DNA from 2 places in the Solibacillus daqui genome. Region 2 is predicted to be linked to the other one. Evidence: predicted binding sites of a transcription regulator. Region 2 holds the regulator's gene; the other holds the start of a gene.
The links. Region 2 encodes NrdR, which represses ribonucleotide reductase genes. Its sites were predicted from a motif close to AACACNATATATNGTGTT; they were not measured.
Positions count from the first base shown of each region.

Region 1: the regulator NrdR is predicted to act here: its motif matches at 2,376-2,393, upstream of O7776_RS12295 (vitamin B12-dependent ribonucleotide reductase).

Region 1 covers NZ_CP114887.1:2,534,230-2,538,667, forward strand. Annotated here, with positions in the region: gene O7776_RS12295 (vitamin B12-dependent ribonucleotide reductase) at 1-2,315, opposite strand, end outside; gene O7776_RS12300 (lipoate--protein ligase family protein) at 2,569-3,348, opposite strand; gene O7776_RS12305 (rhodanese-like domain-containing protein) at 3,503-3,886, shown strand; gene gcvPB (aminomethyl-transferring glycine dehydrogenase subunit GcvPB) at 4,028-4,438, opposite strand, start outside.
Region 2 covers NZ_CP114887.1:2,923,928-2,928,365, forward strand. Annotated here, with positions in the region: gene dnaI (primosomal protein DnaI) at 1-488, opposite strand, end outside; gene O7776_RS14300 (replication initiation and membrane attachment family protein) at 491-1,855, opposite strand; gene nrdR (transcriptional regulator NrdR) at 1,873-2,340, opposite strand; gene O7776_RS14310 (glyceraldehyde-3-phosphate dehydrogenase) at 2,537-3,556, opposite strand; partial or broken gene O7776_RS20385 (IS91 family transposase) at 3,796-4,083, opposite strand; gene O7776_RS14315 (sulfite exporter TauE/SafE family protein) at 4,212-4,438, opposite strand, start outside.

The DNA.
Region 1 (4,438 bases), 390 kb from region 2:
TGTGTATCACGAGAGCCGTCTACGTATACCGTTCCGCCTTTTGCGCCACCATTATAAAGACGCTCGTACACTTTTTGTACCTGCTCTACACCATAGCCTTTTGGTGCGTTTACTGTTTTCGAAATCGATGAATCAATCCAGTTTTGGATGATGCACTGTACATCGGCATGCGCCTCTGCTGAAAGCTCCATTGACGATTTGAACCAGCTTGGTAAATTATTTTCATCTACGCCTGGATTTGCCTCTAAATACTCTTTAACGATTTCTGCTTTTACTTCAATAAACTTCCCTAAACGTCCTGAACGGTAATACGTGAAGCTGAAGTATGGCTCAAGTCCTGTTGCAACACCAACCATGGTACCAGTTGATCCAGTCGGTGCAACTGTTAATAGGTGTGAATTGCGAATACCGTTAGCAACTACACCTTCGCGAATATGCTGTGGCATTTTTTTCATGAAACCAGTATGGATAAAGGCTTCACGTAAACGCGCTGTTTCTTCTTCCGTATCACCTTGTAAGAATGGGAAGCTACCACGCTCTGTTGCTAACTCGATTGATTGTTCATACGCAGCAGTTGCAATCGTTTTGAAAATCTCATCAACTAGCTGGTTACCTTCTTCTGAGCCGTATTCTTTTTCGCAATAAATTAAAAGATCGGCCAAGCCCATAACACCTAAACCAACACGGCGTTCGCCAAGGGCTTGCTTTTTGTTATCCTCTAAGAAGTAAGGTGTCGCATCAATTACATTGTCTTGCATACGTACACCGACTTTTACCGTTTCACGTAATGCATCGTAATCAACTGTTTTTGTTTCTTTGTTTGCAAACATCGCTAAGTTTACCGCAGCTAGGTTACAAACAGAATATGGTGCAAGTGGTTGTTCGCCACACGGATTCGTTGCAACGACTTGCTGACCATACGCTTTAGCATTCGTCATGTCGTTAGCATTATCAATGAAGAAAATTCCTGGCTCTGCTGCATAAGTTGCACAAACATTAATTAAATTCCACAGCTCTTTTGCCTTAATTGTGCGGTGAGTGCGTACTGGGTAACCTAGCTTTTCCCACTCGCGAACATCGCCTACTTCATGCCATTTTTCGTTGTATTCTAGCATTTGCTGTGGCGTGTAATTCGCTACATCTGGGAATCGTAATGGGAAATCTTCATTGTTTTCTACCGCATCCATAAATTCTTTCGTTAATGTGACCGAAATATTTGCGCCAGTTAAGAAATCTGGGTTGTGGACTGAGTACGTACCACCATCGCGAAGCTTCGTTTCAGCATCACGAATAATTGCTTCATTAAAGCCACCAAAGCCTTCGATGTTTTTATAATTAACAATCCCTTGATACATCGCGTCTTCTTGCTGAGACAAAGGCTTGAATTTTAATTTTTCTTTTGCTAAACGAATGATTGATTCATCATTTGTATTTTCGATTAAATATCGTAAAATACGTGGATTTTGCATTTTTGAAATGATAAATTCCACAATATCAGGATGCCAATCAGCTAGCATAATCATTTGTGCTCCACGTCTAGAACCACCTTGTTCAACAAGATGCGTTAGCTTAGCAATATCATCCAACCAGCTAACTGAGCCACTTGATTTACCATTAACTCCGCGTGCTAATGTGTTGCGAGGGCGTAGTGTTGAACCATTCGTACCAACACCACCACCGCGGCTCATTATTTCCATTACTTGCTTACGGTGATCACTAATACCTTCACGTGAATCCGCAACAAATGGCATTACGTAACAGTTAAAGAACGTTACTTCAGTTTCAGAGCCAGCGCCATAAATAACGCGCCCTGCTGGTATAAAGTTCATCTTAACTAACTGTTCATAAAATTTTTCAAACCATTCTTGGCGTTTTTCCTCCGTTGTTTCAACAGCGGCTAAGCCCGTTGCATTACGCTTTGCAATTTGCTCATAATAAATTTCGAGCGGCTTTTCAATAATATCTAATGAACGTTCAATTATGCCTGTCGTTTGTTCCTCGCCTTCTAATACATGACGATAATCTTCTTCAATACGAATAGTGGCTGTTTTTTTGTCCTGATTAATAGCCTCGATAATTCCAAGTCCACGCGCTGGGAATTTGGGATCTTGTTTCACAGTTAAGACAACAAAATCTCCTGCTTTTAATGTTTTCTTTTCCGTATCTTTAAAAGAATAACGGTCAATCATGACAAGACGTGAAACTCCTTTATGCGTAATGTGCATATCCGGTGTAATCGGATGCACTTGCGGAAATTGTTCAATATCTTGATTAAGTTGATTGACTGGGATGGATTGTTCTACCACACTTACCACCACATAAGCCCCCTTTGAACGATTTATTAATTTTATAGTCCCCAACAAAAACGAGAATCAAACACAAGATATTGTGTTTGATTCAATAGGACTACCCTATATGTTGAGCTGGATTTATTTACTTAAAAAAGATTACAACATATTTTTTTTTCAAACAAGGTCTTGATTTTTTTGAATTTATGTTAACCTTAAGTATATCAACGTTTCGAGACATAAAAATTTTTTTCAAAAAACTAAAACACATGTTCGTTTTTTATTTTCTATAATTCCACTCATCCGTACAATATTTATTTTTCATTAAATGTTCAACATATTGTTGTTGTGTTTCATTCAATTGATATGGTACAAGTTCAATATCAAGCGCTTCTTTAAAGCCATTTGAAAAAGCTTCAATACAATCCGCAATCGTAAATGGCGTATCAACAAATTGATTCATTGCTACTGCTTTTTCAGGTAATTTTTTTCGCATTCTCTCTTTTGCTTCATCCGACTCAAAATTGAACACGGAAAGTAATAGTTCTTCATCCAAATCTAGTAAAATAGCACCATGTTGCAAAATAACACCTTTTTGACGTGTTTGCGCACTACCCGCAACCTTTTTTCCTTCAACGACTAATTCATACCAGCTTGGTGCATCAAAACAAACTGCACTTTTTGGTTTCTTTAAATCCTCAAATTGTTCCTTCGTCTCTGGCACGCTAAAATACGCCTCTAAGCCAAGTTTTTGGAATCCTAACAAAATCCCTTCACTAATAATACGATAAGCTTCTGTCACCGTTGCAGGCATATTTGGATAGCTTTCCGACACAATAACTGAATAGGTTAGCTCCTGGTCATGTAACACTGCACGACCACCCGTAGGACGACGCACAAAGCCTAAATTTTGTTCTTTCACATTTTGTAAATTAATATCTTTATGCGCTCGCTGGAAGTAACCAATAGACACTGTTGCAGGGTTCCATTCATAAAAACGAATAACTGGTGGAATTTCACCCACACTATGCCAATCTAACAACGCTTCATCTAACGCCATATTATAAGCTGGGTGACACGGACCCGAATTGATAAAATACCATTGTTGTTTCAAAATTTCCTCGCCTCCAATTGTTCATTTTAACAAACTAGCTCGACTATCTCTAGTTATTCTCTTATAATAGAAATTACAGAAAGAAAGGGGCAATAACGCTGTGACAATTTTATACACAATTCTCGTTATCCTAGTTGTGATCGTTGCTTATATCGTGATCAACTCAATGCGCTTAAAAAAAGCCGTAATTAATTTAACACAAGAACAGTTTATCGAAGGCTACCGTAAAGCACAATTAATCGACTTACGCGAACCAAAAGAATTCGAAGCGGGTCATATTTTAGGTGCTCGTAACATTCCTATGACGCAATTAAACAACCGTCATAAAGAAATCCGTCCAGACTTACCAGTTTACCTATACTGTCAAAATACTGGTCGAAGTGCACGTGCAGCCTTAACATTAAAGAAAAAAGGCTACAGCCAAATTTACCAATTACAAGGCGGCTTCAAGACTTGGACTGGTAAAGTAAAATCTAAAAACTAATCCATAAAAACTCTCTAGCATTTTAGAGAGTTTTTTTCATGCACATTTATGAGTTTCTACTATTATATAGTTATTTCGTTAGAAGTCTTACCTGTGAACAAAAAAAGAGCCAGAAGATTCCCTCTGACTCCTAAGTTTTTATTAAACTTCCTGTGCTACTGCTTCAGGTTTTGTGTAACGTAACACTGGTGTACGTGCAGCGCGTGTCTCATCTAAACGGTTTACAACAGTTGTATGAGGCGCTTCTTGCACTAATGCAGGATTATCAATTGTTTCTTGCGCAATTTGAATCATTGCATCACAGAATGCGTCTAATGTTTCTTTAGATTCTGTTTCAGTTGGCTCAATCATAATCCCCTCTTCCACATTTAATGGGAAGTAAACTGTTGGTGGGTGGTAGCCAAAGTCTAACAGACGTTTCGCGATATCAAGTGTACGTACGCCAAGTTTTTTCTGACGACGGCCAGATAAAACAAATTCATGTTTACAATGACGGTTGTATGGTAAATCAAAATGTTCTTCTAAACGACGCATCATGTAGTTGGCGTTTAA
Region 2 (4,438 bases):
GGTAGCTCTCCTGTACGTTTATATGTTGCGACAAACTCTGCTGCTTGATCAGCAATCGTTAAACGCGAATGATTGTCGATCGCTAAATCTTTTAATGTCGCCTTTAACACATCTTTTGGCATATGCATACTCGAAATCATATTCGCTACGTCACGGCGCTCATCTTCACGTTGCTTTTGCTCGCATGAGACATACGTAATATCAATAACATTGCGCGTAATGAACAACTTCGGAATATAACCTTTTAGTAAATTAGTACATTGATTCGTATTACCACAGCCGCAGCATGTTAGGGATTGCCCGGTATACTCTAATAGCTTCGGTAAGCTAATTTCAACCATTTCCTTCGTTACTTGCTGCTCATGTTCGCGTAAAAATTCTTGAACTTTTGGGTGTTCGATCGTTTCACGACGAATTGCTTCAAAACGTTCTTCAAATGAGGGCATACGCTTTTTAATTTCGTTTAATTGATTATTAATTGGTTCGATTGCTATTCACCTGCCCTATCAAGCTTTTGTAATATTTTTAAGCGCTCTTTTTCAAAATCGATTGCTCCGTCTGGTTGCTTATCTTGAAGTGGTTCCTCATTACGCTTATAAAACCAATCTGGTACTTGCTCGTCACGGCCACTTTTTCGATTATTATAGGTTGGCTTTTTCGTTTGCGTTTGTTTTGGTTGCGCACTTTCTTGTTTCCACTGCGAATACTTATCACGCTCTTGTCGTGCCAATTCCATCGCTTCTTTCGCCGTTTTTAACTGTTTTCGATTCCAGTGGTCCGCAATTTTTTCAACGTAAGCCTTAGGTAACTTCATGTCTGTTGATAGCATAACGTATTCTAATAAAACGTTTACTACACCAACGGACATTCCATATTTCACGACTAAATCTTCAGCAAGCTGTATCGAAGAGGGGATCGGTTCTTTGCCGTTGTTGATATCACGTAAAACTTGAACCGGTGCCGTTGTTTCTAAATATTGCAGTAGTTCTTGCTCTTTTGATAAATTTTCATCAACAGCTACTTCTATTTGTTTTTCAAAAGCTTTCGTTAACACTGGCGCATCTGTTGACACTGTCAGTTTATAAAAATCTGCTGCTGCTCGTTTTAAACGTTCTGTCGTTAACTTATTGTGCTCATCTAATGCGGTGATGACCACTTTTTGCATATGAAGCGGTGATAAATTGTATAAAAATGCAAGTTTAGCAATTGTATCTCGTGCCTCAAGCGTTAATGCTGCACTTGGAATTAATTGCTCCGATAGGCCAGCCTGTAATAATTTAAAATCAAATTGCTCATAGTAAAAAGGATAATCCCCAGTTGTCGCTTGATTTATCTCTAAATCGTCCATAGGTAAGCTTTGATTGATTGGGCGATACACATCAGTAAATGTGCGCGTCACCTCTTCAAATTGAGCCTTATTTGGCATTGTTAAAAAGCGTTGACGCAGTTTACGATAAGCCCCTTCTCCGATCTTACTAAATAAAAACATCGATAAAAGCGGATCTTTAAAAAAACTTGCCGCATCAAGTGGGCGCACTAATTCATAGAGAAAATGGCGACCATCCGCGACGTCTTTACGCCATGTACGAAGGAGGCCGATTGCTTCTAGCGCTACACGCGCTTCAAATACTTGCTTTAGTGGTAGTGATAACACTTGCATTAAATAATAATGGTTCATCACCTGCACACTATGGCTTTCTGCTTCTGCCCACAACGTTAAATACAAACTAATAGGTGGGGGGCCAATTAACGGCTGATAAAATAATGTTAATAATTGACGTTCATTTGTTGAAAGTGCGTGAGGGAGCGTAATTTCAAAATGATCCGTAGGCTGTAATTCTTTGAAGTGAACCATTTTCGTCCCTCCCTTTATTATTTCGAATTCGATTGACGGGTCATAATTTCTTTTAGTTCATCGATAAATACCGTAATGTCTTTGAATTGACGGTAAACGGATGCAAAGCGCACGTAGGCAACTTCATCGACTTTTGATAGTCGGTCCATTACCATTTCCCCCACATCTTCAGAGCGGACTTCAGCATTACCTAAATGACGAAGCTCTTTTTCAATTGCAAGTACGAGTTCTTCTAGCTGCTCTAATGAAACAGGACGCTTTTCGCATGCGCGAATTAAACCACGCAATACTTTTTCACGGCTAAATTCTTCGCGTGAGCCTTCCTTTTTCACAACAATTAATGGTGTTTCTTCTATTTTTTCGAATGTCGTAAAACGAAAACTGCATGATTCGCATTCACGACGTCTACGAATTTCTTTATTATCATCAACAGGTCTTGAATCAACAACACGTGTGCCATTGTATTGACAAGCTGGACATCTCATAGTTTTTTCTCCTAAGTCGTTTAATTAATATCTTTATTATATCAAAAAGCGCGCAATGGAAATAGTGATTCCTACGCGTCTATATTGTATTCAAAATGAATGCTTTAAAATTATATAGTGTTCATAGCATATAAACAATCAAAAAAAGCTTTTTGTAGAAACAAGTCGTTCTACAAAAAGCTTAGGAATTTTCAAATTAAGAGTTTACTACTGCTAATTCGTTTGCAATTTTCGTTGCTAAGTCTACTACGCGAGCTGAGTAACCCCACTCGTTGTCGTACCAAGCGATTACTTTTACTTTACGGTCACCTAAAACGATTGTTGATAAACCATCTACTGTAGATGAGAATGTTGTTGTGTTGTAATCTGAAGATACTAATGGCTCTAAGTTGAAATTTAAAATACCATTCATTTTGCCATCAGCAGCCGCTTTAAATGTAGCATTTACTTCTTCTACTGTTACATCACGTTCTAAATCAACAACTAAGTCTACTAACGAAACGTTTGGTGTTGGTACACGTAATGCCATGCCGTGAATTTTGCCATCTAATTCTGGTAATACTAAGCGTAAAGCTTTTGCTGCACCAGTTGAAGTTGGGATAATTGACGAAGCACAGTTACGCGCACGACGTAAGTCTTTATGCGGGTTGTCAATGTTGTTTTGATCATTTGTGTAAGCGTGAACTGTCGTCATTAAACCGTTTACGATACCAAACTCATCGTTTAATACTTTCACTACTGGAGCTAAACAGTTCGTTGTACAAGATGCATTTGAAATCACGTCATGTTTAGATAAATCTAATTTGTCGTCATTTACACCTAATACTACTGTAATATCTTCATTTTTACCTGGAGCAGTTAAAATAACTTTTTTCGCACCAGCTTCTAAATGCATTGCTGCTTTCGCACGGTCATTAAATTTACCAGTTGCTTCGATTACGATATCTACGCCCATTTCAGCCCATGGTAATTTTAATGGATCGCGTTCGCTTACTAATTCAACGCGTTTGTCGTTTACGATTAAAGCACCTTCGATAGCTTCGACAGTACCTGGGAATACGCCGTGATTTGTGTCATACTTAATTAAATGTGCTAACGTTTCAGATGGGTAGCTCGCATTTACCGCTACGATATTTACGTCACCGCGCATCATTGCTTGGCGGAACACCATACGACCAATACGGCCGAAACCATTAATTGCAATAGAAACTGTCATATTTTTTAAATCCTCCTAAAAGTACATTTCATTCGTTTTCTTTATTCGTTGATTAGTATAACACATATTTCAAAAAGGTGAACACATTTTACGCACATTCATAAAGTTGTTATATTCTGATAATAATGGCTGAGTAGCTACAACAAAGATGTTTATCTTTTACAAAGTAAATCAGAATGTAATCATGTTACGATTCATTTATCCACATATTTTTCATAATATGATGGCAAATCGTTTTATTTTGGGGCATGAACATAGAAATTTTTACCATTTTGTGAAAAAGCCTGTAGTAGTCGTCTTGGTTGAATTCGTTTCTTTTCCTGTTCTGTAATGCCTCATCGAATTAACTTCAATACGACCGTTTGCCATTGATTTCTTAATAATTTATATGGTGAAAAATCACATCCATTCACCTTTCTTGTCATGCCACCCATAGTATCAAGCATATGTATCTGTTGATTTAAGTTACTCTTGAGACAACTGTGTTATACTAAGAAAATTCCTGGTGTGACTTTTACTTTCTTTTGGTTGTTGAATTCTAATCAAAGAAGATTTGTTATAGTTATTTTGTCCACAAATTGTAACACCCACAATCCGGAGACTGTGGGTGTTACAATTTATTTACTTTCTTATCTTTGAAATAATTTAGCCCTAATTATTTCAAATAATCTACCATTATTTGTACAATCAGTAACACGGTCACTACCCTTAGGAGCGGCTTAATATGTTTTGATTTTAACTTTCTCGCTAAACGCAATCCTAACTGGGCACCTACAATTGCCCCAATCATCAATGCAATGGTAAGTGACCAAATGATTTTACCTGTCGAGATATACGTAATGGATGCCCCAAAACAACTTGCGAAAACACCAATTCTAGCTA